DNA from 3 places in the Comamonas sp. JNW genome. Region 3 is predicted to be linked to each of the others. Evidence: predicted binding sites of a transcription regulator. Region 3 holds the regulator's gene; each other region holds the start of a gene.
The links. The regulator LexA, encoded in region 3, represses DNA repair genes until DNA is damaged. The targets are predictions, from matches to a motif close to ACTGTATNNNNATACAGT.
Positions count from the first base shown of each region.

Region 1: a site for LexA is predicted at 6,173-6,190, ahead of imuA (translesion DNA synthesis-associated protein ImuA). Genes of this name have one in related genera too.
Region 2: a site for LexA is predicted at 5,997-6,014, ahead of DCO45_RS18750 (DNA topoisomerase IV subunit B). Genes of this name have one in related genera too.

Region 1 covers NZ_QETI01000006.1:160,713-171,254, reverse strand. Annotated here, with positions in the region: gene DCO45_RS11125 (amidohydrolase family protein) at 1-70, opposite strand, end outside; gene DCO45_RS11120 (LysR substrate-binding domain-containing protein) at 208-1,113, shown strand; gene DCO45_RS11115 (low affinity iron permease family protein) at 1,183-1,578, shown strand; gene ykgO (type B 50S ribosomal protein L36) at 1,624-1,773, opposite strand; gene DCO45_RS11105 (SDR family oxidoreductase) at 1,885-2,943, opposite strand; gene DCO45_RS22945 (hypothetical protein) at 3,113-3,262, shown strand; gene DCO45_RS11100 (plasmid stabilization protein) at 3,317-3,637, opposite strand; gene DCO45_RS23360 (hypothetical protein) at 3,692-3,820, opposite strand; gene DCO45_RS11095 (hypothetical protein) at 4,039-4,278, shown strand; gene DCO45_RS11090 (hypothetical protein) at 4,309-4,989, opposite strand; gene DCO45_RS11085 (MlaD family protein) at 4,986-5,957, opposite strand; gene imuA (translesion DNA synthesis-associated protein ImuA) at 6,199-7,014, shown strand; gene DCO45_RS11075 (DNA polymerase Y family protein) at 6,932-8,464, shown strand; gene DCO45_RS11070 (error-prone DNA polymerase) at 8,489-10,542, shown strand, end outside.
Region 2 covers NZ_QETI01000015.1:27,751-38,292, reverse strand. Annotated here, with positions in the region: gene DCO45_RS18765 (amidase) at 1-437, opposite strand, end outside; gene DCO45_RS18760 (LysR family transcriptional regulator) at 545-1,459, shown strand; gene parC (DNA topoisomerase IV subunit A) at 1,539-3,899, opposite strand; gene DCO45_RS18750 (DNA topoisomerase IV subunit B) at 3,987-5,963, opposite strand; gene DCO45_RS18745 (MFS transporter) at 6,203-7,426, shown strand; gene DCO45_RS23045 (hypothetical protein) at 7,440-7,613, shown strand; gene DCO45_RS18740 (class I SAM-dependent methyltransferase) at 7,617-8,162, shown strand; gene DCO45_RS18735 (hypothetical protein) at 8,421-8,678, shown strand; gene DCO45_RS18730 (ATP-binding protein) at 8,812-10,350, shown strand; gene DCO45_RS18725 (response regulator) at 10,347-10,542, shown strand, end outside.
Region 3 covers NZ_QETI01000012.1:10,740-21,281, reverse strand. Annotated here, with positions in the region: gene DCO45_RS16725 (enoyl-CoA hydratase/isomerase family protein) at 1-269, opposite strand, end outside; gene DCO45_RS16720 (tripartite tricarboxylate transporter substrate binding protein) at 325-1,314, opposite strand; gene DCO45_RS16715 (crotonase/enoyl-CoA hydratase family protein) at 1,529-2,323, shown strand; gene DCO45_RS16710 (PLP-dependent aminotransferase family protein) at 2,352-3,797, opposite strand; gene DCO45_RS16705 (carboxymuconolactone decarboxylase family protein) at 3,919-4,356, shown strand; gene DCO45_RS16700 (SDR family oxidoreductase) at 4,390-5,115, shown strand; gene DCO45_RS16695 (NAD(P)H-dependent oxidoreductase) at 5,174-5,809, shown strand; gene DCO45_RS16690 (hypothetical protein) at 6,218-6,805, opposite strand; gene lexA (transcriptional repressor LexA) at 6,941-7,657, opposite strand; gene DCO45_RS16680 (asparaginase) at 7,772-8,791, shown strand; gene adk (adenylate kinase) at 8,889-9,545, opposite strand; gene kdsB (3-deoxy-manno-octulosonate cytidylyltransferase) at 9,763-10,542, opposite strand, start outside.

The DNA.
Region 1 (10,542 bases), on a different contig from region 3:
TATGAGTAGAAGTCAATACGAGATTCCGGGTGTCCAGAATCTTGGCATTGCGGATCAGGGTGGATTGCATAATCGGTTGTGGCGTTCACAGCGCCATGGTTGCCTCTAATGCCCCGAACTCTAGCCAAGCTGCAACAATATGTGGCAATGACATGACGTCATGCATCTGCCAATTCTTCCTACCATCATGAGTGGAGCTCATACCCCATGCGCCGACGCTGCCCCACGATTTCAGAGCTGAATGCCTTTTTGCTGTCGGCGCAGCACCTGTCGTTTTCCAAGGCCGCCAAGGAGCTGTTTGTCACGCAAAGCGCCATCAGCCGCCACATCGCGGGCCTGGAGGCCTACCTGGGCCACCCCTTGTTCATGCGCCGCAGCCATGGCTTGGCGCTGACCCATATCGGCGAGAACTACCTCAAACTCGTGCGCCCGGCGATGGAGTCGCTCGAACGCGCCACCACCCAGGTCATCTCCACCGCGCAGAACGCCCACCTGCTCAGCCTGTCGGTCGCGCCCACCTTTGCCGCCAACTGGCTGTTTCCCCGGCTGGAGAGCTTTCGCGCCAGCAATCCGCACATCGCCATCCACTTTGTGCGCTACAGCACCACCGACAGCGCCGAGACCGGCGATGGCTTCGATGCCTCCATCCAATACGGCTACGGCGACTGGCCGATTGCCGATGCCCAGTACCTGATCGGGCGCGAGACCAGCATCGTGTGTTCGCCCAGTTACCTGCAGCAGCACCCGATTGCGCACTTCAACGACCTCAAGCAGTGCAGCCTGCTGCAGCATATCGAGCTGCCCACCTCCTGGGACGACTGGTTCACCGCCTATGCCGGCCCCTATGAAGGCGCACGCATCGGCCCGGGCTTCAACCTCTTTACCCTCATCATCCAGGCCGCTATTGGCGGCTTGGGCGTGGCGCTGGTGCCCAGTTGCCTGCTGCAGGAGTCGCTGGCATCGCACAAGCTGGTAGAGCCCTTTGGCCAGCGCTTTGAAAGCCCGCTGGGCTACTACCTCTGTGCCCCCACCTGGCGCAGCGACATGGAAAGCTACCAGCGCTTTGGTGAATGGTTGCAGCAGGAATGCCGCCACCCTCCTACAGCCACTTGATCTGCAGCGGCAACCTGGCCGCCTCCTTTGCTTCTATGCTGGACATCAGCCCTGAGCGAAGGAGTTCCTGTGAAGACCCACCATTCCCCTTTCAACAAAATTGCCCGCTCGGTTGCCAAGTTCAGCGGCCACCCCGTCTGCTTTGTCGGTGCCCTGGCGGTCATCGTGCTCTGGGCCCTCAGCGGCCCATTCTTTGGTTTCAACGACACCTGGCAGCTGGTGATCAACACCGGCACCACCATCGTTACCTTCCTGATGGTGTTCCTGATCCAGTCCACCCAGAACAGCGATACTGAGGCCATGCAGATCAAGCTAGATGAGCTCATTCGCGCGATCGAGCCCGCCCGCAACCGCATGCTTTCACTGGAAGAGCTGGACGAAGACGAGCTGGATGCGCTGCGCAAGGAGTTCGACATTCTGGCCGACAAGGCCCGCCAGGCCGAGGACGGCAACACCACCCGCTGAGCACCCACCCAGCCTGCCCAACCACGTGCAGATACCCGCGTGGTGTCAGCGCTTGTGCTTGTTCTTGGCCCCACCCTGGCGCGCCTTGAAGCGCGGGTTGGACTTGCAGATCACATAGATGCGGCCACGGCGCTTGACCACCTGGCAATCACGGTGGCGCTTCTTGGCTTCTTTGAGCGAGGACAGGACTTGCATGGCAGAGCTTCTCCAAAACAGCAACAGAGCAAAAATGATAATGCATTCTCATTATCATTTCAACCCCATTCCGTGGGATCGATGTAAAGCGCTGCATCCGCAAGCCTTCGCTCAGGATTCGCCGACGCTCCCCGTCACTGGCAACACAATGCCGGAGATATAGCTGGAGCAGGCCTGGGAGGCCAAAAACACATAGGCGGGCGCCAGCTCTTCGGGCTGCGCGGGCCGGCCCATCTGCGTGTCAGCGCCAAACTTGCGCAGGTCCTCTGGGTTTTTGTCGGCCGGGTTCAGCGGTGTCCACACCGGGCCCGGGGCCACCGCATTCACCCGTATGCCCCGCTCCATCAGGTTCTGCGCCAGCGCTTTGGTAAACGCATGGATGGCGCCCTTGGTCGCAGAGTAGTCCAGCAGCTGCTTGCTGCCGCGCAGGCCGGTAACGGAGCCGGTGTTCACAATCGCATCGCCCCGCTGCAGGTACGGAATGGCGGCCTTGACCATGTGGAAGTAGCCAAAGATATTGGTGCGAAAGGTCTCGTCGAGGCGCTCGGTGTTCAGGTCCTCAATGTCGGCCGCATGCTGCTGGAACGCAGCATTGTTGACCAGCACATTGAGCGCGCCAAATTTTTTCAGCACCTGCTTGACGGCCTTGTCGCAAAACTGCGGGTCCTGCACATTGCCGGAGATTGCCAGGCTCTGCTGGCCCTCGTCCTCGATCAGGCGGCAGGTTTCTTTCGCATCATCGTGCTCATTGAGGTAGAGGATCGCCACATTCGCGCCCTCGCGGGCAAACAGCACGGCCACCGCCCGGCCAATGCCCGAGTCGCCGCCGGTGATGACCGCCGTCTTGCCCTCGAGCTTGCCGCTGCCCCGGTAGTTGTCTGCCAGGTAGAGCGGTTGCAGATCGAGCGCTTTCTCATGCCCGGGCTTGGCCAGCTTTTTGCCAGGCATCGGCGGTGTGGGTACCTCGTGGCCGGGGCCGGGTGCGGTCTTTTTACGGGTTTTATCGTCCTTGCTGCTCTTGGCTTTTTTGGACGCCTTGGCCCGAGCGTCATTTTGGCTTTGCGCATGCTGGATGCGCTGCTGTGCAGCCACCACTTCCTCGACCGAGCGCTTTTCTGCCGCAGGCTTCTTGCTGGCGCTCTTTTTGGACTTGCTGGTGGATGGGCTCATGCTGAAACTCCTTGGATCTTGAACTCTAAAAGAATGAAACGACATACCGCAGCGGCACACCGCTGCTACATCAATCTCGACCGCCCTACATGCGCTTACCCGCTGACAAGCTTGTCCGACATACGGCCGTCGCAGCGCGCAGTACAAACAAGGCAGAAAGGAGGCCGCCATGCCAACCCCTACTACGCCCCCTCAACCGCCGGTGGCGCCACCGCCGCCGGATCTGCCCAAGCCCGAGCCCATTGATCCGCCGGACAGCACCTTGCCGATCGAGGAACCTGGGCATGAACCACCGGTGAAAGATCCGGAACCCGTCTAAACGGGCAATGCAACAGGCCAGTACACCACCCGGTGGCTGGCCTGTTTTACATCCTCAGTTTTTCTTGGCAGCGGCATTGCGCTTGCGGGTAGCCGCCGCCTTTTTGGCCGATGCGGAGCGCGCTTCGGGGCTGCGGCTGGCTGCGGCTTTTCTGGCCGCTGCCGAGCGCGCGGCTGCGAGCTGCGACCCCGGCCCTGTGGCCTTGCCCCGGCCCGATCCGGAGCGCTTGCCGCCGCCGGTAGCCTTGTTCACCGTGGCCCAGGCGCGTGCAGCGGCTTCGTCTTCCGACACGCCTTTTTTCTCGTAGCTTTTCTCGATATGGCGGGCCATGCGTTTTTGCTTATCGGTATAAGCGGATTTATCTCCTTGGGGCATCACAAATCTCCTTGGGTGCTGCGTTGAGGCGGGGTGGCTCAGGGTGGATGGGGGTTACTGCGATGGATCACCATCGGCAGGCGGGCCGCCACCACCGGGCTGGGGCTTCTTGGGGGTGGTGGGGACTGGCTTTTGCGCTTGTGGTGTAGCCAGCGCAAGGTTTGCAGGGGGCAGATGGCGCATGGGGGTTCTCCGAGGGCTGAGTCAATGCTTTCAGCCTAGCCCTGGCGCAATGCGCTGCCTGTCAGAAAAACGCTTTGCTGCCGCTTGTTCCGCTTTACACAGGGCGTAACGGCGATGCGCGTACCTTTGCGCGCTCCCCAGGCCTACACAGCGCAGCCATAGCGCTTGCAACACTGGGCTTTTGCATGCGCTGCCTATGCCGCAGCAGGAGAACGACCATGCCCCAGCCCTACGACCCCAGCCAATCGCATACCCAGCCCCCTATCCCGGGCCAGCCCCAGCCGGCGCCTGGTGAGCCGGGCACGTATGAGCCCAGCCCTTTGCATCCCTACCCGGGCAACCCGCAGCATCCCTACCCAAGCGAGCCGGTGCACCCCTACCCAGGCAACCCCGAGCACCCCTACCCCGGCACGCAGCCAGAGCCCGCGCCCGATACGACGACTGGTCAATCGGTGTGAGTGGATGCAGCGTTTAGAGCGCCTGCGGTCTTATTTCTGCGTTGCCTGCAGGAGATCCAGCCGGCGCTGCACCTGCTCGGCAAGCGCCGTATCGCCCAGCTCCCGCGCTAGGCGCTGCTGGTTGATCAGCCAGGCCATCACGGCACGGCGCCAGCCCTGGGCCGAAGCGGTGTCCACCGCCTGGGTGACGACCGCCATCGGCACCGGCCCGCGCACCGCCAACACCCCGGCAGCGACCAGGCGCGAGAGCGGGTCCTCTATCGCCGCCAGCGCAGCGGCAGCCTGCGCAGGCGCCAGCGGCGCCACCGCCTGCTGGGCCTTGGGCAGCAGCGCCACATCCCCGGCAGCCAGCTGGCCCTTCAGATAGCGCGCATAGGCCTGTTCGGCATCGGCGGCATCCTGGGCCACGGCCTCAAAGCCTGTGCAAGGGGCGGCATCCAAGGCAGCCACCTGCGCAGCGCAGCGCGCCAGCTCCAAACGGGCCAGCAAGTCGGGCCGGGCCGTGCGGCTTACCTCATCGCGTGCACGCCGCCATTCGGCATCGGCCACCCGGCTGTTGCCCGACAGGTAGGCATCGGTCGCGCGCTCGGCAGCGCCTTGTTCGTTGATCGCCCAGTCGGGCGCCTTCTTGCCGCTGGCGCAGCCGCCCAGCACAGCGGCAGCCAGCAGTGCGGCGGCCAGGCGGGTGGTGATGGCAATAGCTGCGCTCATGGCAGTCGCACCTCGGCATCCTTTTTGGCAAACGGCCATTTGCGGTTCAGCTCGGTCAGCATGCCTTCCACCTTGCGCAGATTGGCCTCTACATCGGCACGCAAATCACCCAGCTGGTTGGTGGCGTCCTTGGCATTGGCGCCCACGGCCTGGGCCTCCACCAGCACCGCATCCACCTTCTTCAGGCTGCCGCGCACATCGCCGAGCACGGCATTGAGCTGCTGCACCGTGGCGCGCACTTCGGGCATCACGCCATCGGCCCCAAACACCTGCTTGTCGGCATTCTTGGCCAGGCCGTCCAGCCGCGCCAGCAGCTGGTTGGTGCGGTCCAGGGTCTGCGATATCTTGCGTGCCTCGGCATCCCCACCCATGACCACGCCCAGCGCGCCGCTGGGGCCGTTGAGCTTGGTGCTCAGGACACGCAGCTGCTCCAGGGTGCCGCCCAAGGCCGAGCCAGCGGAGGTCATCATGTTCAGGTTCTCCAGCAGCTGGCGGGCATTGCTCATCAGCTGGGGTAGCTCGGCCGTCGCATCGCCCGACAGCACCGCGCGCACAGCGCCGTCCTCCAGCTGCGGGTCGTCCAGAATGCCCGAGTAGGCCTTGATCGTCGTGCCGCCCACCAGGCCCTTGACCAAGGTGAACACGCTGCTGCTACGCAGCCAGTGTGCATCTTTCTCGGGCACATCCACATGGATGCGCACCGTGCCATCGGGCGCCAGCTCGATCTTGCTGACCTTGCCGATCGCAAAGCCGGAGAAGGTCATGTCCAGCCCAATGGAGACGCCTTCGGAGTCATCGGCCGTCAGGATCAGCGACTGCTTGGGCTCAAACACGCCGCGCGCATACATCAGGTAGAAGGCCGAGCCCAGGATCAGCAGCAAGGTAAACAGCAGCAATGCCCCGGCCTTGCGCTCCAGGTGCGGCACCGGCGCCAGGCCGTCTACCGCCACACCATCGACCACGGCCATACGCCGCGCAGAGGCGGCAGAAGACGGCGGCGCGGGGCGGTCGGCAGAGTCGTGGGGTTCTGGTATTTGCATGTACCGCGATCTTACCCGGCTGGCTGCCCGCTTCAAAACAAAGCTGCAATGGGTTGTTTTGAAAGGCAGACACTCACTTTCCAGCCCAGTCGCCCGCTGCTTGCCCGTCGCTTGTTACACATCGCAGCCGCGCAAGCTCTTATACTGTACATATATACAGTTATTTGCCATGCCTAAACTCGATGCCCTGTCCCTGCCGCCCACGGTGGCCGCCCAGCTCTGGCGCGGCGACCACCTGGTGCGCGCGCCGATGGCGGGCATCCCCACTGGGTGGGATGCGCTGGATGCCGAGCTGCCTGGCAAAGGCTGGCCCAGCCAGGGCCTGACGGAGGTGCTGCAGCCCCAGGCGGGCACCTTGGAATGGCGCCTGACCGGCATGGCCCTGCAGCAGTGCCCAGCGCACAAACCTGTCATCGCACTGGGCCCGCCGCTGCCGCCCCATGCCAGCGGGCTGGCGCAAAGCGGCCTGGCGCCTGGGCAGCTGGTCTGGATCCACGGCAGCCGCCCGCAAGACCAGCTCTGGGCGCTGGAGCAGCTGCTCCGGGCCAATGCCGCAGCCGCCCTGCTGGCCTGGCTGCCCCAGGTGCAGCCCGAGCAGATACGCCGCCTGCAGATCAGCGCCCAGCAGTTTGAAGGCCTGGTGTTTGTGTTCCGGCCCGAGAGCAGCCGGCACCAGGCCTCGGCGGCGCCACTGCGCCTCTTGGTGCGCAGCAGCCAGCCCTGGTCGCTGCAGCTGGAGCTGCTCAAACGCCGGGGCCCTGTGCACGAGGGCACGCTGGAGCTGCCCGCCGTGCCGCCCAGCCTGCAAGCCGTGCTGCCCGCGCGCCTGTGGCCCGGCACCGTGCCGCAGCCAGCCACCCTTCCTTCCACCACCTCGACCCGAGCCATCCTCTTGCCAGACCATGACAGCGATCTGGGCCGCCCTGCTGCCCCAACTCCCCCACCCCGCCGCCAGCGCGCGCCCCAGTCCAGCCTGCAGCACTGAGGCCACCCCAGCCGCGCCCGCCACGCCCACGGCCCAGATGCAAGGCCTGGCACTGTGGGCGCAGCAGTTCACGCCGCGCCTGGCCTGCGTGCCCTCGGACAGTGTGTTTGGCGATGCCCTGGTGCTGGAGCTCTCGGCCAGCGAACGCCTGTTTGGCGGCCGCCAGCAACTGGCCCGGCGCCTGTTGCGCGAGAGCCGGCAGCTGGGCGTGCAGGCCATCAGCTGGGCCCCCACCAGCCTGGCGGCCATTGCGCTGGCGCGCTGCAGCATCCGCCACGGCATGGGCCAGCCGCTGCCCCAGGTGCTGGCGCCCCTGCCCTTGCAGGCCATCGATGCAGTGGCCCGCCATGCCGAGCTGCTGAGCCAGCTGGGCTGCCAGAGCCTGGGCGCCGTGCATGCGCTGCCCCGGGGCGCGCTGGCCCGGCGCATGGATACGGACATCCTGAAAGCCCTTGACCAGGCCCATGGCCTGCTGCCCGACCGCTACCCCTGGATCCAGTTGCCCGCCCGCTTTGATGCCCGGCTGGAGCTGCCCATGCGCATCGACCAGGCCGATGCGCTGATGCACGGCGCGCGCCAGCTGCTGCTGCAGCTGTGCGGCTGGCTGGCGGCGCAGCGGGCGGGCGTACGCAGCTTTCGGCTGTGCTGGTGCCATGATGCGATGCGCTCCCGCCATGTAGGCGATGGCGGCGAGCTGACCATCCACACCGCCAGCACCACGCGCGATCTGCAGCACCTGTGCCGCCTGCTGCAAGAGCACCTGGCCCATGTGCAGCTGCAAGCCCCTGTCGGCGAGCTGCGCCTGCATGCCGATGCCCCCGAAGCGTTGCAAGAGCGCAGTGCCAGCCTGCTGCCCGACAAAACCGCCGATGGCGAAAGCCTGGAGCAGGTGCTCGAACGCATCACCGCCCGCCTGGGCGAAGACCAGGTGCAGCGCCCGCTGCTGCGGCCCGACCACCGCCCCGAGTGGCAGGTGCAGTGGCTGCCCGCGCAGCCAGCCGGCAAGGCCAAGGCCGCCCCGCCCGCTGCACAGCCCCATTCACGGCTGCATGCACCGCTGCATGTGCCGCCCCTTGCGCAGCCCAGCTTCTTGCTGCCCACCCCCCTGCAACTGCTGCAGGACAGCCAGAGCCGGCCGCTCTACCACGGCCCCTTGCAGCTGCTGCTGGGCCCGCAGCGCATCGAAGGCGGCTGGTGGCACCGCAGCCCTGGTTTTTTGCCGGCGGCCGACTCGGATGGCGACACCCACATCGATGAGGCGGCCCCCGGCAGCGATCACAGCGATCACCGCAAAGATCCGCCCCAACCCGCCCCCATCACCCAAACCGCCCACACCGCGCTGCGTGATTACTGGGTCGCCCACAGCCCGCATGCCGGCTTGCTGTGGATCTTCCACACCCGCTTGTCCGCCAACAGCGGCGCCTGGTTTCTGCATGGCCGCTTTGCCTGAGCAGCGCCGCACCCGTCTAGAGCCATGGCCACGCGTCCCAAACTCTCCATCCCCCACTACGCCGAGCTGTGGTGCCTGAGCAATTTCAGCTTTCTGCGCGGCGCCAGCCACCCGCATGAGCTGGTCGAGCGCGCCCAGGCCCAGGGCTACCGCGCGCTGGCCCTGACCGATGAATGCTCGCTCGCCGGCATCGTGCGTGCCCATGTCGCAGCGCGTGACTGCGGGCTGCCGCTGATCGTCGGCGCGCAGTTTGAGGTGCAGCCCAGCGATGCGGCCGCGCCCGCCTTCACCCTGGTGGCACTGGCCTGCAACCTGCATGGCTATGGCAACCTCTGCGCCCTCATCACCCAGCTGCGGCGCAAATCGCCCAAGGGCAGCTATGCGCTGGCGCAATCAGCCATCCACCCGCGCGCGCTGCAAGACTGCCTGCTGCTGCTGGCCCCCAGCCGCCAGGCCAGCCCAGTGCAGATCCAGGCCCAGGCCACCTGGCTGCAGCAGCACTTTGCCGGCCGCTGCTGGCTGGCCGTGCAGCTCGATCGCAGCCTGGGCGACGAGGCCTGGCTGGCGCAGATGCGCGCGGCGGGCAGCAGCAGTGGCGTGCCGCTGGTGGCCGCTGGCAATGTGCACATGCATGTGCGCTCGCGCAAGCCCATGCAGGATGTGCTGACCGCCATCCGCCTGCGCCGCCCGCTGACCGACTGCGGCTACGCGCTGCAGCCCAATGCCGAGCAGCACCTGCGCAGCCGGCTGCGGCTGGCGCAGATGTACCCGCCCGATCTGCTAGGCGCCACCCTGGACATTGCCGCGCGTTGCCAGTTCTCGCTGACCGAGCTGCGCTACCAGTACCCCGACGAGGTGGTGCCGCCCCAGCTCACACCAGCGGCCTATCTGCGCCAGCTCAGCTACGAAGGGGCGGCCCGCCGCTGGCCGCAAGGCACGCCGCCGCAGGTGCAGGCCACCTTGGAAAAAGAGCTGGCCCTTATCTCCGAGCTGCAGTACGAGCACTACTTTTTGACCGTCTACGACATCGTGCGCTTTGCCCGCAGCAAGGACATCCTCTGCCAGGGCCGGGGCTCGGCCGCCAACTCGGCGGTCTGCTTTTGCCTGGGCATCACCGAGGTCGATCCGGACAAGACCCGGGTGCTGTTCGAGCGCTTTATCAGCAAGGAGCGCAACGAGCCGCCCGATATCGATGTCGACTTCGAGCATGCCCGGCGCGAAGAGGTCATCCAGTACCTGTACAAGAAATACGGCCTGCACCGCGCAGGCCTCACTGCCGTCGTCATCCGCTACCGGCGCAAATCCGCGATCCGCGATGTGGCCAAGGCGCTGGGCTTTGCGCCGCCCAGCATCGATCTGCTGGCACGTGACCATTCGCGCTGGGACGACGAGTTGCTGCGGGCCGAAGCGCTGGCCCAGTGCGGCCTGCAGGCGGGTGACCTGGCCGTGCGCCAGCTGCAGGAGCTGGTCGAGACCCTGCGCGATTTTCCGCGCCACCTGTCCCAGCATGTGGGCGGCTTTGTGCTCACCCGGGGCCCGCTCTCGCGCATCGTGCCGATCGAGCGCGCCAGCATGGAGAACCGCACCGTCATCCAGTGGGACAAGGACGACCTCGATGCCGTCGGCCTGCTCAAGGTCGATGTGCTGGCGCTGGGCATGCTCACCGCGCTGCAAAAAATGCTGCGCCTGGTGGGCGCACGCCAGGGCCGCAGCTTTGCGCTGGGTGATATCCCGCACGACGACAAACCCACCTACGACATGATCTGCGCGGCCGACACGATCGGCGTCTTCCAGATCGAAAGCCGCGCCCAGATGAGCATGCTGCCGCGCCTGCGGCCCAGGGAGTTCTACGACCTGGTGATCGAGGTCGCGCTGGTGCGGCCCGGCCCCATCCAGGGCGGCATGGTCCACCCCTATCTGCGCCGCCGCCAGGGGCTGGAAGAAATCCAGTACGAAAGCGAGCTGTTGCGCCCGGCGCTGGAGCGCACCCTGGGCGTGCCCATCTTCCAGGAGCAGGTGATGCAGATCGCCATCGATGCGGCCGGCTTCAGCGCCGGCGAGGCCGACCAGCTGCGCCG
Region 2 (10,542 bases), on a different contig from region 3:
GGGTTGTAGGTGTGGCCGCCCAGGCCAAATTCCGGTGAATTGCTGCGCGCCACAAAGAGCGCTCCGCCCGCGCGCATGCGCTCAAAAATCACCGCATCGCTGCTGCTGACCTGGCCCTGGAAGATCGGCGAGCCCTTGGTGGTGACCATGCCGGCGGCCGGCGAAATGTCTTTGGGCGCCTGCGGAAAACCGTGCAGCGGCCCGCGGCTCTTGCCCTGGGCCAGTTCGGCATCGAGCTGTGCGGCTTGGGCCAGCAGCGGCTCGCACGGCATGGGCGCGACCAGCGCATTCACCTGGGGGTTCAACCGGTCAATCTGGCCCCAGAAGGCCTGCAGCACCTCGGTGCAGGACAACTCGCGCCGCTGGATGGCTGCCGACAGCGCCACGGCGCTCAACTCGACGATGCTGTGGTCGGCAGGAACAGGCTGGGATGGCATGGAATGTATGTCTCTTGGATGTCAGAAAAATCCAGCATAGGCAATGCGGCCTATTTCGACAATCACAATTTTTTGCGGTTATCGTTGCGTTTTTTGCAAAGCAGACCATGACTCCCTCGCAGCACCTCCAGGACACCGCCATCCGCTACTTTCTGGAAGTCGTGCGCAGCGGCTCGGTGAGCGAGGCCGCACTGCGCCTCAATGTCTCTGCCTCGGCCGTCAGCCGCCAGATCGCATCGCTGGAGGAAGTGCTGCAGGTGCCGCTGTTTGAGCGCCGCCCGCGCGGCATGGTGGCCAGTGCGGCCGGTGAGCTCTTGGCCACCCATGCCAAGCGCCATGCCTTGGATGCCGAGCGCGTGGTCGCCGATATCGAGGCACTGCAAGGCCTGCGCCGGGGCCAGGTGCGGGTCTGCGCATCGGCCGGCTTTGCGTTTGAGTTTTTGCCTCTCGCGATGGCCACGTTTCGCGAGCAGCACCCGGGCATGCAGTTCCAGCTGGTCTCGGCCTCGCCCGCCCAGGTGACCCAGGCGGTGCGCAATGGCGAGGCCGATGTGGGCCTGACCTACAGCCGCGCCGCCGTGCGCGATATCGATGTGCAGCACCGCCAGAATTCGCCGGTCATCCTGATCATGCCACCCGGCCACCCACTGGCCCGTTTTGCCACCGTCAGCCTGGCGCAGATGCAGCCCTACCCGCTCGCGCTGCTGGACGACGGCAATACCGCGCGCCAGCTGTTTGACATTGCCAGCGGCCAGCGCGGCCTGGTGTTTGACCCGGTGCTCGAGAGCGGGCAGTTCGATGCGCTGGTGCGCTTTGTGCTGCACGGCGGCGGGCTCACCCTGGGCGGCGAGGTCACCGTGCGCGAGTATGTGCGCCGGGGCCTGCTGCACACCGTGCCCATCCGCGAGCGCGGCATGCATGCGCGCTCCATCGAGCTGCAAACGCTGACGGGCCGCAACCTGCCCCGGGGCGTGCGCGCTTTTGTCGACCATCTGCGGGCGCTGTTGCCCGCGCCGCGCTGATCGGCGCTGCAACGGCGGGCCATGAAAAAGCCCTGCCGGGCAATGCCGGGCAGGGCTTGGTCGTGCATGACCGCGCGCTTTATTCGACGCGGAACACGGCGCTGGGCTTGAAGCCCAGGTCTGCGAGCTTGCCCTTTTTGGCGCGTCCGGCCTTGGCGTTGTTGAGGCTGCGGATCTCAAGGGTTTCCTCACGGGCCTTGCCGCCGCGCCCCAAGCCTTCGATGCGGATGCTGCGCGTGTAGACGGCCACACCGGCCAAGCGGTCCTTGTCTTCCAGGTCAATGAGCTTGAGCCCCTTGCCGCCCTTGGCCATGTGGTTGAGCTCGCCGATCTCGAAGGTGAGGATGCGGCCACCCACCGAGGCGCAGGCCACGTGGCTGGCATCGGCCAGCGGCTGGCTACCGCTGCTGCCCGAGATATGCGAGGGGGCGCAGAGCGTGTCGCCCTCGTCCAGGCTGACAAAGGCCTTGCCGCCCTTTTGGCGTGAGACCATGTTTTCCACCAAGGCCGTGAAGCCATACCCCGCGCTGCTGGCCAGCAACAAATGGGCCGACAGCGGACCGGCAAAGTAGTACTGGATCTGGGTGCCCGCTTCCAGCTCCATCAAGGTGGTCACCGGCTGGCCATCACCGCGGCCGCCGGGCAGGTTGGCCACGGCGACCGAGTAGACCCGGCCGTTGCTGCCAAAGACCAGCAGCTGGTCGACCGTGCGGCATTCAAAGGTGCCATAGAGGCTGTCACCCGATTTGAAGCTGAAGCTGTCGGCCGCATGGCCGTGGCCGGTACGCGCGCGCACCCAGCCTTTTTCCGACACGACGACGGTGACCGGCTCATCGACCACCTTGACTTCGGCAACCGCCTTTTTCTCTTCCTGGATCAAGGTGCGGCGCGCATCGGCGAACTGCTTGGCGTCCGCTTCGATCTCCTTGACCATCAGGCGCTTGAGCGAGGCGGGGTTGGCCAGAATGTCTTCGAGCTTGCCCTGCTCTGCGCGCAGCTCGCTCAGCTCCTGCTCGATCTTGATCGCTTCCAAGCGGGCGAGCTGGCGCAGGCGGATTTCCAGGATGTCGTCGGCCTGGCGCTCGCTCAGGTCAAAGCGCGCCATCAGCGCGGCCTTGGGCTCGTCGCTGGCGCGGATGATGGCGATCACCTCGTCGATATTGAGCAGAATGGTCTGCCGGCCTTCCAGGATATGGATGCGGTCGAGCACCTTGGCGAGCCGGTGCTCGGAGCGGCGCGTGATCGTCGTCTGGCGGAACTCGATCCACTCTTCCAGCATCAGGCGCAGCGACTTTTGCGTGGGCTTGCCGTCGATGCCGATCATCGTCAGGTTGACCGACGAGGAGCTCTCCAGGCTGGTGTGCGCCAGCAGGCAGGTGATCAGCTCGGACTGCGGCGTCTTGCCGGTCTTGGGCTCGAACACCAGGCGCACGGCCGCATCCTTGCTCGACTCGTCGCGCACCACATCGAGCAATGACAGCACCGTGGCCTTGAGCTGGCTTTGCTCCTGGGTCAAGGTCTTCTTGCCGGTCTTGATCTTGGGGTTGGTCAGGTCCTCGATCTCTTCGAGTACCTTTTGCGAGGAAACGCCCGGCGGCAGCTCGTTGACGACCAGCTGCCACTGGCCACGCGCCAGCTCTTCGATGGTCCAGCGCGCACGCACCTTGATCGAGCCGCGCCCCGTACGGTAGGCGTCGGCAATGTCCTTGTCGCTGCTGATGATCTGGCCGCCACCGGGGAAGTCCGGGCCGGGGATGATCTGCTGCAGGTCGAAGTCGGTCATCGCCGGCTTCTTGATCAGCGCCACGCAGGCATCGGCCACCTCGCGCAGGTTGTGGCTGGGGATTTCGGTGGCCAGGCCCACCGCAATGCCGCTGGCGCCGTTGAGCAGCGAGAACGGCAGGCGCGCCGGCAGCTGGCTGGGCTCCTGGGTGGAGCCGTCGTAGTTGGGCACAAAGTCCACCGTGTCCATGTCGATCTCGTCGAGCAGCAGGCTGGTGATCTTGGACAGGCGCGCCTCGGTATAACGCATGGCCGCTGCGCCATCGCCATCGCGGCTGCCAAAGTTGCCCTGGCCGTCGATCAGCGGGTAGCGCTGGGCAAAGTCCTGGGCCATGCGCACCAGCGCGTCATAGGCCGATTGGTCGCCATGCGGGTGAAAGCGGCCCAGCACATCACCAACGACACGGGCGCTTTTGACCGGCTTGGCCGCCGTCGCGCGGTTGGGGCCGCTGTAGCCCAGGCCCATGCGCTCCATCGCAAACAGGATGCGTCGCTGCACGGGCTTCAAGCCATCGCAGACGTCTGGCAGTGCGCGGCCCTTGACCACCGACAGCGCATATTCCAGATAGGCGCGCTGCGCGTAATTGCCCAGGTCCAGGCTGTCGCCGTCCTCGGGCACCGGGTTGGACAGCAGGTCCTGACCGTTCTCTTCACTCATAGGGGTTCAGCTTTCTTTGCTTGTGGCACGGCTGCGCGCGGCTGGCTTGGGTTCGATTGTTTATTCAGCGGCGTGGGCAGCAGGACATCAGATATCAATTTCGACCTCGTGGCCGTGCAGCTCCATCAGGTCGCGGCGGGCCGCAGCCTCGCCCTTGCCCATCAGCTGGGTCATGACCTCACGGGTTTGCAGCACATCGGTCTGGCTCAGACGCACCGGCAGCAGGCGGCGGGTGTCCGGGTTCAGCGTGGTTTCCCACAGCTGCTCGGCATTCATCTCGCCCAGGCCCTTGAAGCGGCTGACCTGGCATTTCTCGCGCGGCACACCATCCTTGGCGGCCTTGTCGAAGATGGCATGCATCTCGGCCTCGTCGAGCGCATAGACCTTGGCCGCAGGCTTTTTGCCCCGGGCAGGAATATCGACGCGAAACAGCGGCGGCCGCGCCACACAGACATGGCCCTTGTCGATGAGCTGCGGGAAATGCTTGAAGAACAGGGTCAGCAGCAGCACCTGGATGTGCGAGCCGTCCACGTCGGCATCGCTCAGGATGCAGATCTTGCCGTAGCGCAGACCGCTCAGGTCCACCTCGTCATCGGGGCCATGCGGGTCCACGCCAATGGCTACCGAGATATCGTGGATTTCGGTATTGGCAAACAGGCGGTCGCGGTCCACTTCCCAGGTGTTGAGTACCTTGCCGCGCAGCGGCAGGATGGCCTGGGTTTCCTTGTCGCGGCCCATCTTGGCGCTGCCTCCGGCCGAATCACCCTCGACCAGAAACACCTCGTTATAGGCCAGGTCGCGGCTTTCACAATCGGTCAGCTTGCCGGGCAACACGGCAACGCCGCTGCCCTTGCGCTTTTCCACCTTCTGGCCGGCGCGCTGGCGCGTCTGCGCCGCCTTGATCGCGATCTCGGCGAGCTTCTTGCCGTATTCGACGTTCTGGTTGAGCCACAGCTCCAGCGCTGGCCGCACCATGCCCGAGACCAGGCGTACGGCATCGCGCGAGTTCAGGCGCTCCTTGATCTGGCCCTGGAACTGGGGATCGAGCACCTTGGCCGAGAGCACATAGCTGGCACGGGCAAACACATCCTCGGGCATCAGCTTGACGCCCTTGGGCAGCAACGAGTGCAGCTCGATAAAGCTCTTCACGGCCTGGAACAGGCCATCACGCAGCCCGCTTTCATGCGTGCCGCCCGCCGTGGTCGGGATCAGGTTGACATAGCTCTCGCGCACCGGCTGGCCTTCGTCGGTGAAGGCCACACACCAGGAGGCCCCTTCGCCCTCGGCAAAATGGTCATCGCTGCGGCCGGCAAAGCCCTCGCCCTCGAACACGGGGATGATCGGGTCGACCGGCAGGGTCTGCAGCAGGTAGTCCTTGAGGCCACCCTTGTACTGCCAGGTCTGGGTCTCGCGGCTCTTGTCCTGCGTCAGCTGCACGCTCACGCCGGGCATCAGCACGGCCTTGCTGCGCAGCAGGTGTACCAGCTCGCCCATCGGCAGGTGGCTGGATTCGAAATACTTGCCATCGGGCCAGACGCGCACCGTCGTGCCCTGCTTGCGGTCCCCGCTGACCATCGCGCGCACCTGCAGCGGCTCGACCACATCGCCACCGGCAAAGGCCATCGTGGCGACCGAGCCATCGCGGTGCACCGTCACCTCCATGCGGGTAGCCAAGGCATTGGTCACCGAGACACCCACGCCATGCAGACCGCCCGAGAAGCTGTAGGCGCCGCCCTGGCCCTTGTCGAACTTGCCGCCCGCGTGCAGGCGGGTGAACACCAGCTCCACCACCGGCGCATGCTCTTCGGGGTGCATGCCAAACGGAATGCCCCGGCCATCGTCCTCGACACTGATGGAGCCATCGGTGTGCAGATAGACGCGGATCTTCTTGCCAAAGCCGGCGAGGGCCTCGTCGGCCGCGTTGTCGATCACCTCCTGGATGATGTGCAGCGGATTGTCGGTACGGGTATACATGCCCGGGCGCTGCTTGACCGGCTCAAGCCCCTTGAGAACCCGTATCGAGCCCTCTGCGTATTCACTGGTAGACGTGTTTTTGCTTGCCATAACTTTCCATTCTAGCGGCTGCCATTGTAAATAGCTGTATAGATAAACAGGTGGAACTTGTTGACGATTCACGACGCTTGGCCGCAAAAGCCTGCAATGGGCTTGGACAGCCACCGGGCAATATGCGGGCGACAGCCGGTTTTTGGCGTTGGAGTAACAATTTCTAGAACGTGCTTACGATCTCCCCGCGCGTAGAGACCGCAATCACGTTCTTAAATAACGAGACACATCCCCTGACTATGCAAAACAACGCACAACGATTGTCCATGGCCCGCGTGCTGCTGTGTGGCGGCGCCGTAGTGACCCTGTCCATGGGCATCCGCCACGGTTTTGGCCTCTGGCTGCAGCCGATCACCCAGGAGATGGGCTGGACGCGTGAGTCCTTCGCCTTGGCGCTGGCGGTGCAAAACCTCAGCTGGGGCCTGATCGGCATCTTTACCGGCATGCTGGCCGACCGCTTTGGCGCCAGCAAGGTGCTGGTCTGCGGCGCGCTGCTGTACGCGCTGGGCCTGGCCGGCATGGCCTGGGCGCCCAATACGCTGATGTTTGCGCTCACCGCCGGCCTTTTGATCGGCATGGCGCAAACGGGCACCACCTATGCGGTGATCTATGGCGTCATCGGGCGCCAGTTGCCAGCCGAGAAACGCTCCTGGGCCATGGGGGTGGCCGCGGCCGCGGGCTCCTTTGGCCAGTTCTTCATGGTGCCGGTCGAGGGCCAGCTGATCGCCAGCCTGGGCTGGCAGAACGCGCTGCTGGTCTGCGCAATCCTGGTGCTCACCATCGTGCCGCTGGCCATTGCGCTGCGCGAGCCCAATTTCCACGCGCTCAAGCACAGTGCTGCCGGTGGCGCGCAGCAAACCATTGCCCAGGCTGTGGCAGAGGCCTTTCGCAACCCCAGCTTTTTGCTGCTGACCGCAGGCTACTTTGTCTGCGGCTTCCAGGTGATGTTCATCGGCGTGCACATGCCCAGCTACCTGAAGGACTTCGGCCTGCCGCCGCATGTGGCCAGCTATTCGCTGGCGCTGATCGGCCTCTTTAACATCTTTGGCACCTACCTGGCCGGGTCGCTCGGCCAGCGCATGGCCAAGCGCTACCTGCTCTCGGGCATTTATTTCATCCGCGCCATCGCCATCGTGGTTTTCCTGCTGGTGCCCTTGTCGCCCTGGTCGGTCTATGTCTTTGCCGCAGTGATGGGCTTTTTGTGGCTGTCCACCGTGCCGCTCACCAACGGCGCCATCGCGCAGATCTTTGGCGTGCAGCACCTGTCCATGCTCAGCGGATTTGTGTTCTTCAGCCACCAGATCGGCAGCTTCCTGGGCATCTGGTTGGGCGGCTACCTCTATGACCGCACCGGCAGCTATGATGTGGTTTGGTATGTGGCCATTGGCCTGGGCGTATTCGCCGGCCTGGTCAATCTGCCGGTCAAGGAAGAGCCCGTGCAGCGGCTGCCGCTGGCGGCCTGATAACCGAACTTTCATGCAACAGCCTGCACCACCCACCGCCCCCACTGCTGGCGCCGCGCCGCTGCGCGGCTGGCAGCGCGCCGCCATCTGGCTACTGGTGGCGGTGCTGCTGGCGCTGGTGTTCATGCTCTACGCGCAATCGGAATTCATGGTGCAGATGGCTGACCATGTCTGGGCCTGTTTCTAGCGCATGCCCCATAGCCACGCCCCCTCGCCCTGGATCACCCGCTTTGCGCCACTGATACCTGCAGGCGCCCAGGTGCTGGACCTGGCCTGCGGCCAGGGCCGCCATGCCCGCTACCTGCAGGCCCAGGGCTTGCGGGTAACCGGCGTTGACCGCGATGGCGCGGCGCTGCAGTCGCTGCAGGCGGACACGGCGGGAGAATGGCTGCTGGCCGATGTCGAAAACGGGGCCTGGCCGCTGGAAGGCCGGGCGTTCGACGCGGTGGTCGTCACCCACTATCTGTGGCGCCCGCTATGGCCGCACATTCTGGCCAGTGTGGCGCCCGGCGGGCTGCTGCTGTACGAGACCTTTGCCCAAGGCAATGCCGCCTATGGCAAGCCTTCCCGGCCCGACTTCCTGCTGCAGCCCGGCGAGCTGCTGCAAGTCTGTGCCAGCTGGTCTGTCATCGCCTATGAGGCAGGGCTGCTGCGCAACCCGGACCGGGTGGTGCAGCGGATTGCGGCACGCCGCCCGCTGGACGGGGCGCCCATCCCGGCTGCGCTGCTGGCCTGAGCCCCGGCCCGCTTTGCATAACTTTGCGGCGCACGCAATGGCGCCCGCTCCTGCGCCAAGCCAATAGGCATGCGGTTTTCGCTTTGTCACACCTGCCACAAAGCTGGCCCAACTTCCTCCACATTTGGCTCCTATAGTTCAGTCATGGGCTCTGCGGAGAGGCGTAAACACACTCCAGTTTCTCTGTTTCACCCGCTTCTTTCTGTCCCACACCAGATCGCGGCCTGGCCGCAGAGCCTCTTTTTACAAAGGAATGCCATGAGTTCTCAACCACTTCGCCACCGTCTGCTGTGCAGCACCGCCGTGACTGCAGCCCTCTGGATCGCCACCGCCCAGGCTTACGCGGCCAGCCCCGCCAAGCCCGCGCCGTCCAAGCAAGCCATTGAGGCCTGCCAGGGCAAGAAGGCCGGCGAAGCCGTGCAACTGACACTGGACAACGGAAAAACAGCCAAAGCCACCTGCCGCATGGTCGGCAAGCAGCTGGTGGCGCAGCGCGGCGCCTCCATCGGGCCCTAAGGGCCGGTGATGACGTCCTGATCAAGCAACCCTTTTACACACCCACGCACTGTGTAAGAGAATAGCCGGGCAGGCATTGCGTCTGCCCGTTTTGCCGTTTGTGCCCACACCGCCATTGCCCCACCCGCCCTCTGTGACCACACCCCGACTTCAGCTGTTTCGCTTTACCCGTCTGCAAACGCGGGTGCTGCTGGCCATGGTGCTGCTGCTGCTGGGCCTGCTGCTGGGGTTTTTCGGCTTTTCGTACTGGAGCCTGCAGCGCGGTCTGGGCGGCTATGTGGCGCAGATCGAGCTGGGCCGGCTGGAGTACCTGGAGAGCCAGCTGCGGCGCGAGTATGCCAAGGATCCGCACTGGGTCTCGCTGACGTCGGAGCGCTGGAATGCGCTGACCCGCTTTGGCAGCCAGGCGGCCGTGCCCGTTTCGCCCCCGGCGGAGAGCGAGGCGCCGCGCCGCGCCACGATTGGCCCCATGCTGACCCAGCAATTGCGCCCCATTGAACGCCACCCCCTCTCCCAGCGTTTGGGCCTGCTCGACAACCAGGGCAAGCTGCTGGCCGGTGTGCCGCCCACACCAGGCAGCGCCAAAAACCCGCTGTTCGACAGCCAGCATATGCTGATCGGCACCTTGACGCTGAACCAGCCCGAAGACCTGAAAAACCAGATCGACAGTGCCTTTTTGAAGGAGCACCTGGTGTTCCTGGCCATCACCGGTCTGCTGGGCCTGCTGCTGGCCGGGGCCCTGTCCTGGTGGCTGAGCCGGCGCTGGATTCGCCCCATCGAGGCATTGAGCGAAGGCGCCAAGGCCTTTGCCAGCGGCCAGCTCGACTACCGCATTGCAGTCGCAGGCCACGACGAGCTGGTGGAGCTGGCCGACCGCTACAACCACATGGCCGAGCAGCTATCCCAGGCCCAGGCCCAGCAGCATGAATGGCTGACCCAGGTGGCCCATGAGCTGCGCACGCCGCTGGCCGCAGTGCGGGCCGAGATCGAGGCAGTGCAAGACGGCATCCGCAGCTTTGATTCGCAAACCGCTGCGCGCCTGCACCGCCAGATTCTGCGCTTGACCCAGCTGGTCAGCGACATGCGCGCCACCATTCCCACGGCCCTGGTCGTGCACGCGCCCGAGGCCGCCCCCGCGCTGCAGCTGACCGCCCACCTGCCCGCCACGGCCCGCCCGCTCGATATGCGGGCGCTGACCATCGAGGCCGTGGAAGCCGTGCAGATCCGCTTTGGCCAGGCCGGCATCGCACTGCCCACGGCGCAAGAGCTGCTGCATGCGCTGCCGCCCGCCTGGGTGCAGGGCAATGCCCAGCAGCTGCATCAGGTGCTGAGCAATATTCTGGAAAACAGCCTGCGCTACACCGATGCCCCCGGGCGGCTGAGCATCAGCGCCAGCTTGCACGGGCCCGCGCCCGAGTCGGGCCAGCGCTGGCTGGAGCTGCACCTCGATGACAGCAGCCCCTCCGTGCCGCCTGCAGAGCTGCCCCGCATTTTTGAACGCTTTTACCGCGTAGAGACTTCGCGCAGCCGCGCCAGCGGCGGCTCGGGCCTGGGGCTAGCGATTTGCAAAAGCATTGTGCAAGCCCATGGAGGACAATTGCAGGCCTCCATCTCGTCCTTGGGCGGGCTGCGCCTTACCTTGATCCTGCCCTTGATACACCCTGTTGCATGAACACTGCCAAACCCCGCATTTTGTACGCCGAAGACGAGGCCGATATTGCCTCGGTGGTCATCGACTACCTGCACCATGCCGGCTTCGAGGTCGAGCATTTTGCCGATGGCAGCCAGGCCATGGCGGCGCTGCGCGCACGCCCGCCGCAGCTGGCCATTCTTGACCTGATGCTGCCCGGCACCGATGGCCTGA
Region 3 (10,542 bases):
CGGTGCAGGCCCAGCATGCGGTTGCGGCTGTCAAACACATCCTGCTTGCCGGCAACGGCCGCTTGCATGCTCTTGATATCGCCGCCGGCGCAGAAATGGCCGCCGGCCCCCGTCAGCACCACGGCCTTGATCGCGCGGTCATCGCGCACCTGTGGGATCAGGCGGGTGAAATCCTCGCGCATCTGCTCGTCGAGCGCATTGCGGGCCTGGGGGCGGTTCATCGTCAGCACGGCGGTGGTGCCATGCATGCTCAGGGTCAGGGCGGTCATATCAGTCGGTTTTCAACAATAAAACGGTAAGGCAAGCCAGCGGCGGGAGCGGGGGCTATTCGGCGCGGATACCCAGCTTTTGGGCCACCGGTATCCAGCGTTCGCGCTCGGAGGCCACAAACTGCCCCCATTCTGCGGTGCTGCCCGCAATCGGCTGCGCACCTATGCGACGCAGGCGCTCTTGCACCTCAGGCTTGGCCAGGGACTGGTTGATGGCGCGGGCCATGCGCGCCACCGCGTCAGCGGGCGTGCCGCTGCGGGCCACCACGCCAAACCAGGCGCTCGCCTCGGTATCGCCAAAGCCCAGCTCGGCCAGGGTAGGCACCTGGGGCAGTGCTGCAAAACGCTGCTTGTCCAGAATCGCCAGTGGCACAATGCGCCCGCCAATGGCCTGCTGCATGCAGGAGGGCAGCGCGTCGAACATGATGTCCACATTGCCGCCCATCATGCTGGTGATGGCCGGTGCACTGCCGGAAAACGGCACATGCGTCACCTGAAAACCCATGCGCTCGGCGGCATATTCGCCCGCCAGGTGGGTGATGTTGCCGCTGCCGGCCGACCCCATGCTGAGCGTCTTGCCCTGGCGCTGCGCCTGCTGGGCGAGCGTGATCAGCGCGCGCAGATCGCTGGCGCCCAGGTCCTTGCGGGTGACCAGTAGCAAAGGCGCCTTGCCCAGGCCCGCGACAGGCACAAAATCCTTGACCGGGTCATAGCTCATCTTGGCGTAGATGGCGCTGTTGATGACCAGCGGCGCATTGGAGCCGACAAAGAAGGTGAGCCCATCGGCGGGGGCGCGCAGCGCGGTCTCGGCCGCAATCATGCCGGCGGCGCCGGCCTTGTTCTCGATGACGATGGGCTGCCCTGTGCTTTGGCCCACATCCTGGGCCACGATGCGGGTGATCTGGTCGGCGGCGCCGCCTGCGGGGTAGGGCACGACCCAGCGCAAGGGGGCATCGGCCGCGCGTGCCAGCCAGGGGCTGGCCAGGCTGGCGGCTGCGCCCCATTGCACAAGACGGTGGTGGAACTGGCGTCGGGATACGGGCATCAACTGTCTCCTAGGCAGCATGTAGTTATCGGCATGTGGGGCGCTGCCTGCCCCAGCATCCATGCAGGCTAGGGCCGTTTTTGGGCAGCGTCCAATACCAAATTGCACTCAGCTGATATGCAGGCGCATGCGGGCTTTCCTCGTATGCTGTCCAGCGCATAACCTGCGCAGCGACGAGCGCATCGAGACCTACCCGGAACCAGGAGCCCTTTCCATGACTGCATTTTTGAAGTACGAACAGCAAGGCCATGTCGTTACCCTGACGATGAACCAGCCCGAGCGCCGCAATCCGCTGACCGGCAACACGGCGGTGGCGGAGATCCTGGCCGCCTGCGAGACCATTGCGGCCGACAGCAGCGTGCGGGCCGTCATCCTGACGGGCGAGGGCCCCGCGTTCTCGTCGGGTGGCGACATCAAGACCATGCAGCAGCAGTCCTTTGGCGATGTCGATGGCATGCGCATCCGCGATGACTACCGCCGTGGCATCCAGCGCCTGCCGCTGGCGCTGTTCAACCTGGAGGTGCCCACCATCGCGGCGATCAATGGAGCGGCGGTGGGCGCGGGCCTGGACCTGGCCTGCATGTGCGATCTGCGCGTGGCCTCGGACAAGGCCAAGTTTGCCGAGAGCTTTGTGAAGATGGGCATCATCCCCGGCGACGGCGGTGCCTGGCTGCTGCCCCGCGTGATCGGCATGGCGCGCGCGGCCGAGCTGTCGCTGACCGGCCGCATGATTGATGCCGCCACCGCCTTGCAGTGGGGCCTGGTCTCGCAGGTGGTGCCGCCCGAGGAATTGCTGAACGCCGCCAACGCCCTGGCCAGCGAGATTGCGGCCAACCCGCCCCAGGTCACCCGCATGACCAAGAAGCTGATGCGCGAAGGCATGCACCAGAGCCTGGCTTCGTTGCTGGAGCTGTCAGCCGCCTACCAGGCGCTGGCCCACCAGACGGCTGACCACCGCGAAGCGGTGACTGCCTTCTTGGAAAAGCGCACGCCTGCGTTTAAGGGCTAAGCAGTCCGTCTTCCTGGTCCGCGTTCCGCTAGCCGAAGGCTTGTTGGATCTGGCCCGCCAGCTGTAAGGCCTGCGCCTCGCTGGTGATATTGGCAAAGCCCATCAGCAGGCCTTGGCGAGGGGCTGCGTCTATATACCAGCGCGACAGCGGGTGCGTGGCCAGGCCCTGTACGCGGGCGCGCTGGGCCACCAGGCTGTCGTTGTCGCCGTCCTGGATCTGGCCGAGCAAGTGCAGACCGCCGGGCTGCAAGTCAATGCGCAGGCGATCGCCCAGCACTTGCTGAAAACTGCGCTGTGCGACTGCGCGGCGCTCGGCATACAAGAGCCGCATCTTCTTGAGGTGGCGGGCAAAGTGGCCCTGGGCCATGAAGTCGGCCACGCTGGCCTGCAGCAGATAGGGGCAGCCGGCATTGAGGTTGGAGCTGACGGCCTGAAAGCGGGGCACGACCTCGAGCGGCACCACCGCGTAGGCCAGGCGCAGGCCGGGAAACATCACCTTGCTGAAGGTGCCGGCGTAGATCACGCGGTCCTGCCGGTCCAGGCTTTTGAGCGCGGGCAGGGGCCGGCCCTGGTAGCGGAACTCGCTGTCGTAGTCGTCTTCGATGATCCAGCTGCCCGCCTCGCTCGCCCATTCGAGCAGCGCCATACGCCGGTCAAGTGACAGGGTGACGCCAAGCGGGCTCTGGTGCGAAGGCGTCACCATGGCAAATTTAGCATACGGACTGAGCTGGCGACCCGCATCGACCTGCAGGCCCTGGGCATCGACGGGTACGGGCACGATCTGTACGGCGGCATTTTGCAAAAACGGCCGCGCCAGGATATAGCCCGGGTCCTCAAACCAGAAGGCATCGCCAGGGCTGGCCAGGCTGCGCAGGCTCAGCTCCAGGGTGTTGCGCAGGCCGGTGGTGACGAAGACCTGCTCGGGCACGCAGGTCACGCCGCGCGAGACCGCCAGGTAGGCCGCAATGCGCTGGCGCAGCTCCTCATCGCCTTGCGGGTTGGGGTAGGCGAGGCGGTAGGGCTCGCTGCTGCGCAGGCGGTGGGTGACCAGCCGGTTCCAGACCTTGCGCGGAAAGGCATCGATCGCGGGCAGGCCCAGTTGCAGGGGGCGGGGCTGCAGACCGTCGTGGTCCACGATATCGGCGGCCGGTGGCCGGGCGATGGCTTGCGGCGCCGGGGCCGTGGCAGCCGGGGGCAGGCTCGGTGATATGACCGTGCCTGCCGCGCCGCGGACCTGGAAGTAGCCTTCGTCGGCCAGGATGCGGTAGGCCAGATCGACGGTGCCGCGCGCCAGGTTCAGCTCGGTGGCCAGCGCCCGCGACGCAGGCACCCGGTCGCCGGCGCGCAGATGGCCTTGGGCAATGGCGGTCTTGAAGCGCTGGCAGATCTGCAGGTACATGGGCAGCTTCAGGCTGCGGTCCACCTGCAGTTGCAGCGCATGTAGGGGATCGGTGTGGGCGGGGTCTGAAATCATGGCATCCCTATCTTGGCCTAGTCATTTTTGCATTTCTTGGCTCTTTTGGCTTGGCCAAGACAACTGCATACTGCCTATCAGCAACGGAATTCACCGACGCAACCCAGCCATGGAGATAGCTATGCAAACCCGACTCGACTTCTACACCACCGACCCCGCCATCATGAAGGCCCTGATGGGCGTGGAAAACCAGATTGCCAAGGGCAGCCTGGACATTCTGCTCAAGGAACTGGTGCGCCTGCGCGCCTCGCAGATCAATGGCTGCGCCTTTTGCCTGGACATGCATGTGACCGATGCGGTCAAGGCCGGCGAATCCAGCCGCCGCCTGGCCACCGTGGCCGCCTGGCGTGAGACGCCGTTCTTCAGCGACCGCGAACGCGCTGCGCTGGAGTGGACCGAGGCGCTGACCCTGGTCTCGCACAACCATGTGCCCGATGCCGTCTGGGAGGCCGTGCGCCCCCACTTCACGGATGCCGAGCTGATGGAGCTGACGGCCGTGATCACCTCGATCAACAGCTGGAACCGCTTTGCGATTGCCTTTCGCAAGATGCCGGTTTAAGAAGCTAGCTCCCGGCGTGGCGCAAGACGGCCTATGAAAGTCCTGGTTCTGGGCGGCTGCAAGCTGCTGGGCGCGAAGGTGGTCAGCAATCTGCGGCAGCTGGGCTACCCGGTGGTTGCGGATGTGGACCCCAGGCTGCCAGCTGCTCTGGATGGCGCCCAGGTGCTGATCGATGTGCGTGAGCCACCTGTGATGGAGACGGCCGATGCGCTGGATGGCTGGGCGAGCACATGCCGCCAGTTGAACGCCGCCATCGCCGCTGCAGCAGTAGCGCACCATATTGCGCTGTCGGCCTTGGGGGTGCAGCGCTTGCAGCGCAGCGGCTACTACCAGGCGCTGGCGCTGCGAGAGCAGCTGATCCAGGCGGGCAGCACGCCTTATACGGTACTGCGTGCCGCACCCCTGTACGAAAGTCTGGCACAGCTGGCACAGGGCAGCCCTGCCGGCACCGCGCTGACCATGCCCCTAGCGCGTATGCAGGCGATGGCCGCAGAGGACCTGGCGATGTTGGTGGCCGATGCCGCGCTGGCGCAGCCGTTGGATGGCTGCATGGAGGTGGCCGGGCCCCAGAAGATGGCGATGGCCGACTGGATGCAGCAGTACCTGCGCTTGCGCGGCGACCCGCGGGAAGTGCTGGGCGATGCCCACGCTCTGTATCGGGGGGCGTTGCTGGACGGTGACAGCTTGCTGCCCATGGGACCCGCTCGCCTGGGGCGGACCACGCTGGCGGCCTGGGTCTGCAAATGCAGTGCGGCTTGATGCCCCAGGCATTGGCTGGACACCGGGGTGTGATTATTTTCAAACGATTGGACGACTGATGACCCGTACCTTGCTCTTGAACTGTGGCCCCCATGGCCAGGCCAGCCATGGCTACCAACTGGCGGCCGATATGCTCGCCGAGTTGGGCCTGGCGCAGCAGCCGCTGCGCGAGCGCGACTTGGTGGCCACCCCGATACCGCCGATCAGCCGCGACTATGCGCTGGCGATCACCGCCAATGCGAGCGCGGATGCACCGGCGCTGGCCTGGTCCGAAACGCTGATCAAGGAGTTGGAAGACAGCGATCTGCTGATGATTCTGACCCCCATGCACAACTTTGCGGTGCCGGCCACGCTCAAGCTCTGGCTGGACCATGTGATCCGCATCCACCGCAGCTTTGCATCCACGCCTGAAGGGAAGATCGGCCTGATGAAAGACCGGCCCACCTTGGTGTTGGTGAGCTCGGGCGGCTTCCACACGGGCCCCCGGGCCCGGCAGGAAGATTTTCTGACGCCTTACTTGCGCTATGCGCTGGCCTCCATCGGCATCCGCAATGTGCATTTTGTATTGCTGCAAGGCCTGGTATTTGGCCCCGATGCCGTCGCCGCTGCGGTGGATAGCGCAAGAGATACCTTGCGGGAGCAGCTGGCGCCCTTCAAGCAGCAGGCGCTGGAGGTGGTCGCTGCTGCGCGCTGACAGCACGCGTAGCTGGTGCAAGTGGGCAGCAGGGAGCGATGGCTGACAGCGCGGGGTGCCCAGCGCATGGGCCTTGCACCACCAAGGCCTGGCTTGTGCGGCAGGGGGCTGCTGCTGGCTGGGGCCGTGCTGTACCGTCGTTGCACCTGTCTTGCATGTTGCCCAGACTATCTCAGCGTTGTTCTGGAAACCCTCCGGTAGGCTGTTGCCTGGCTGCTCACCCTTAGCCGGCCGCACCTAGCCGGCCGCACCTAGCCGGCCGCACCTAGCGGCAATCGGGTCTGCCTGCGGCAAGATGCCGCGCCGGGGACGCTGAGCCCCATGCGCAAACCTTCGGCTAGTCTGGCCCTGTTTGCGGCGTTCAACGCATGCTGGGGGCCAGACTTGATCCCCGCCCTGGGCGGCGGCTTAGACCGCGTGCAGATGTTCCAGCCGCTCCAGGCGCTCGAGCTCGGCACAGATATCGGCCATGCTGCCCGACATGGCCCAGCGCATACCTTTTTGGCGGTGCAGGCTGGCCGGTTGGGCCCAGTACATCTTGATGGGCGCATCATTGGCGGCCTGGGCGCTGCAGCGCTGCACCGACAGGAAGGGGCGGGTGTGGGACTGCGCAGCTGCTGAGAGGCGACGGCGCGCAGCGGGTTTGCGCGGCAGGCGGATGCGGTCGATGGGGCGCTGCACTGGTGCACCATCGGCAGGCGAGTCAACGCGGGGCGTGTCCATGCAGGAGGTATCCGCGCCTGACGTATCCACGCTGGACTGAGCTACCGGGCCATCGAGCAAGCTCAGCTGCTGGGCGGCGCCGCGCTGTACAGCGGCAGAGGACGCGGTGGCAAAGCAGTGCACCTGGGCGGCCAGTTGGCCGTCATTGGCGGCGCCATGGCCGGGGCGGCGGCGGTTGCTGCGCACAATGGCACGCTGGATGGACTGGAACCAGGGCAGGCCGGCGACGAGGGAAAAAGGCGCAAGCGCGCGCAATGCATCTGCTACAAGCATAGGAGACTCCTTGGTATACGGGTAACAGCAGGATTGCGCAGGGCGAGCGCATCCCCCAGGGCTGTGGGCCAAGAGCCCACAACGCCCGCTACCTGGGGTTGCGCAGAAAAGGGAGGGCCGAGGGGGCCGCTAGGCCTAGTTCAGCATCGTGTTGCGGATCAGGCCCACGGCAATGCCTTCGATCTCAAAGGGCTCGCCGGGCTGCACGATGATGGGCAGGTAATCCGGGTTTTCGGCCAGCAGTTCAATGCCGTCCTTGGTGCGCTGGAGGCGCTTGACGGTGACATCATCGCCCAGGCGCGCCACGATGATCTGGCCGTTGCGGGCCTCGCGCGTGGCTTTGACGGCCAGCAGATCGCCATCGATGATGCCGACATCGCGCATCGACATGCCGCGCACCTTGAGCAGGTAATCGGGCTGCTGCTGGAACAGGCCGCCCTCCACGGTATAGGTTTGGTCGACATGCTCTTGCGCCAGGATGGGCGAGCCGGCCGAGACGCGGCCAATCAGCGGCAGGGCCAGCTGGGCGAGCTCTTGCACCACACGGCCCAGGCCGGCCGTGGCATTGGACACGCCTGCCAGCGGCGACGAAAAGCGCGTGCCACGTGCGGCGTTGATAGAGCGCACGGTATCGCTTTGCAGGCGAATCCCCCGGGAGGTGCCGCTGACCAGCTCGATCACGCCCTTGCGGGCCAGCGCCTTGAGATGGTCTTCTGCCGAATTGGCCGATTTGAAGCCCAGTTTGCTGGCAATCTCGGCGCGCGTTGGCGGGGCGCCGGTGCGCGAAATGGCGGTCTGGATCAGGTCCAGAATTTCTTGTTGGCGCGCGGTCAGTTTGGGATGGTCTCGCATAAGATCTCCGTGTGATCTGCGGTGCCGGGCAGAAGCAAAGCCACTGTGCATCCCAACACCTGTATATCAATCCAGTACCTGTATTTTTAACCAGTTTTTTGCAGGAGGCAAGCCTTGCAGCCAAAAATTTTGATCATCGGCACCGGCGGCACCATTGCCGGCATGGCTGATGACGCCGAGAAACCCGGCCAATACCGCGCGGCCCAGCTGTCCATCGCGGCCTTGCTGGCGGGCGTGAGCGGTATTGAGACTGCGGCGGCAGGCCCGCTGGATGCGGTGCAGATAGCGCAAATTGATAGCAAGGACATGAATGACGAGGTCTGGCATGCGCTGCTCAAGCGCTGCGATGCGGCCATGCACGATGAGACCGTGCGTGCTGTTGTTATCACCCACGGAACCGATACGCTCGAAGAGACTGCCTGGTTCCTGCATTGCGTTTTAGGGCGCCTGGCCAAGCCCGTGGTGCTGACCTGTGCCATGCGCCCGGCCAATGCCTTGATGCCCGATGGCCCGCAGAACCTGAAGGACGCCGTGGCCGCCGCTGCGGCGTTGGCTGCGGATGGCCAGCCGCTGCTGCGCGAGGTCGTGGCCGTGACGGGCGGCGGCGAGCTGCACAGCGCGCGCTGGCTGCAAAAGGTGCATCCGCACCGTTTGCTGGCCTTTTCATCGGGCGAGCAGGGGCCCCTGGGCTGGGTGGATGGCGTGACCGTGCGCCTGCGCCAGGGCTATGCCTCGCCGGCACCAGGCGCAGCGGATGGCTACACCGGCAGCCAGTGGCTGGCCGCCTTGCCTGCCCCCGCCAGCCAGCCCTGGCCCTGGGTGGAGATCGTGACCAGCCATGCCGGTATGCGCCCCGGGCTGGTGGACGCCCTGCACGCCCAGGGCATCGACGGTCTGGTGGTGGCAACCACCGGCAATGGCACCGTGCATGAGCTGCTTCTGGAGGCGATAGCGCGCGCACGCCAGCAAGGTCTGCCGGTATGGCGCAGCAGCCGCTGCAGCGATGGTGTGATCAGCGATGCGGTGTTGCCTGGAGTGGCCGATTTGGAAAAGGACTTGGCGGTGGCCTTGACGCCCTACAAATGCCGGGTCAGCTTGCAACTGGCGCTGGCGCAGGTCCAAGCCAAGGCCTAAAGCAGCCGCCGCATGCCGGTCTGCTGATGGCATGAGCAGGCATTAAAAAAGCCACTGTCGCAAGACAGTGGCTGTGCGGATAAGTCTGTGCGACTTATCAGGCCTGCAGCGCGGCAATGGCGCGCTGCGTGATCTCTTCGACCGAGCCCATGCCACTGATGGCGCGGTACTTGGGGGCGGCGGCCGGGTCTTGGGCGGCCCAGCTGCTGTAGTAGTCCACCAAGGGGCGGGTCTGGTTGCTGTACACATCCAGGCGCTTCTTGACGGTTTCTTCCTTGTCGTCTTCGCGCTGCACCAGGGGCTCGCCGGTCACATCGTCCAGGCCTTCGGTCTTGGGCGGGTTGAACTTGACGTGGTAGGTACGGCCGGAAGCGGGGTGGCTGCGGCGGCCGCTCATGCGCTCGATGATGGCCTCAAACGGCACATCGATCTCCAGCACATAGTCGAGCTTGACACCGGCGGCCTTCATCGCGTCGGCCTGGGGGATGGTTCGGGGGAAGCCGTCAAACAGGAAGCCATTGGCGCAGTCGGCCTGGGCGATACGTTCCTTGACCAGATTGATGATCAGATCGTCACTGACCAGCTGGCCGGCGTCCATCACGGCCTTGGCTTGCAAGCCCAGCGGCGTGCCAGCCTTGACGGCAGCACGCAGCATGTCGCCGGTGGAAATCTGGGGAATACCGTATTTTTGGCAGATGAAGGCAGCTTGCGTACCTTTGCCGGCGCCGGGTGCTCCCAAAAGAATTAATTTCATGACGGTCCTTGGAGAATAAAAAACTTGCACGGCAAAAGCGGGCACTAAAGCCCGCTTTTACACAAAAAAACTGGGCTTGAGCATATCACGCATCAGGGGATTGTCAGCGAACTGGCACCAATACCGTGTCTCGGCTGCGCGAGACAGGCATGCTGCGCCTTTTAGCTTACGGTGCGCTTGCATCGGAGGCCGTCGCGGTGCAGGGCAGGCACGCGGGTTACATCACCGCGCCCAGCAGCTGGCGCACGCGCACCAGGTCTTCGGGCGTATCGACGCCCGAGCCAGGGATCTGCCGCGTCACATGCACGGCGATGCGGTGGCCATGCCAGATCGCGCGCAGCTGCTCGAGCATCTCGATTTGCTCGGTCGGGGCCTGGCTGAGCGTAGGGAAAGTATGCAAAAACTGGGCGCGGTAGCTGTAGATGCCCATATGGTGCAGCGGCGCAAAACCGGGCGTGCCGGTGGTGCCGGGGTTCTTCCACCAGGCCATATTCACAAAATCACGGCCCCAGGGGATGGGCGCACGGCTGAAATAGCTGGCCAGGCCCTGTGCATCGAGCACCACCTTGACGACATTGGGGCTGAGCAGCGACTCCAGATCAGCAATCGGGTGCGCGACCGTGCCCATGCTGGCCTCGGGCCGGTCGCTGAGCAGCGCCGCGACCGCATCGATCAGCGCCGGCGCGATCAAGGGCTCGTCGCCTTGCACATTGACCACGATGTCATCGCCGCCCAATTGCAGCACATTGCAGGCCTCGGCCAGGCGGTCGCTGCCACTGGGGTGCTTGGGCGAGGTCATCACCGCTTGCACACCATGCTTTTTGCAGGCGTCGATGATGCGCTCGTCATCTGCAGCCACCACCACGCGCTGGGCGGCGCTCTCCTGCGCGCGTTTGGCCACGCGCACCACCATGGGCAGGCCGGCGATATCGACCAGGGGCTTGTTGGGCAGGCGCGAGGAGGCCATGCGCGAAGGAATCAAGACAGTAAACGGCGC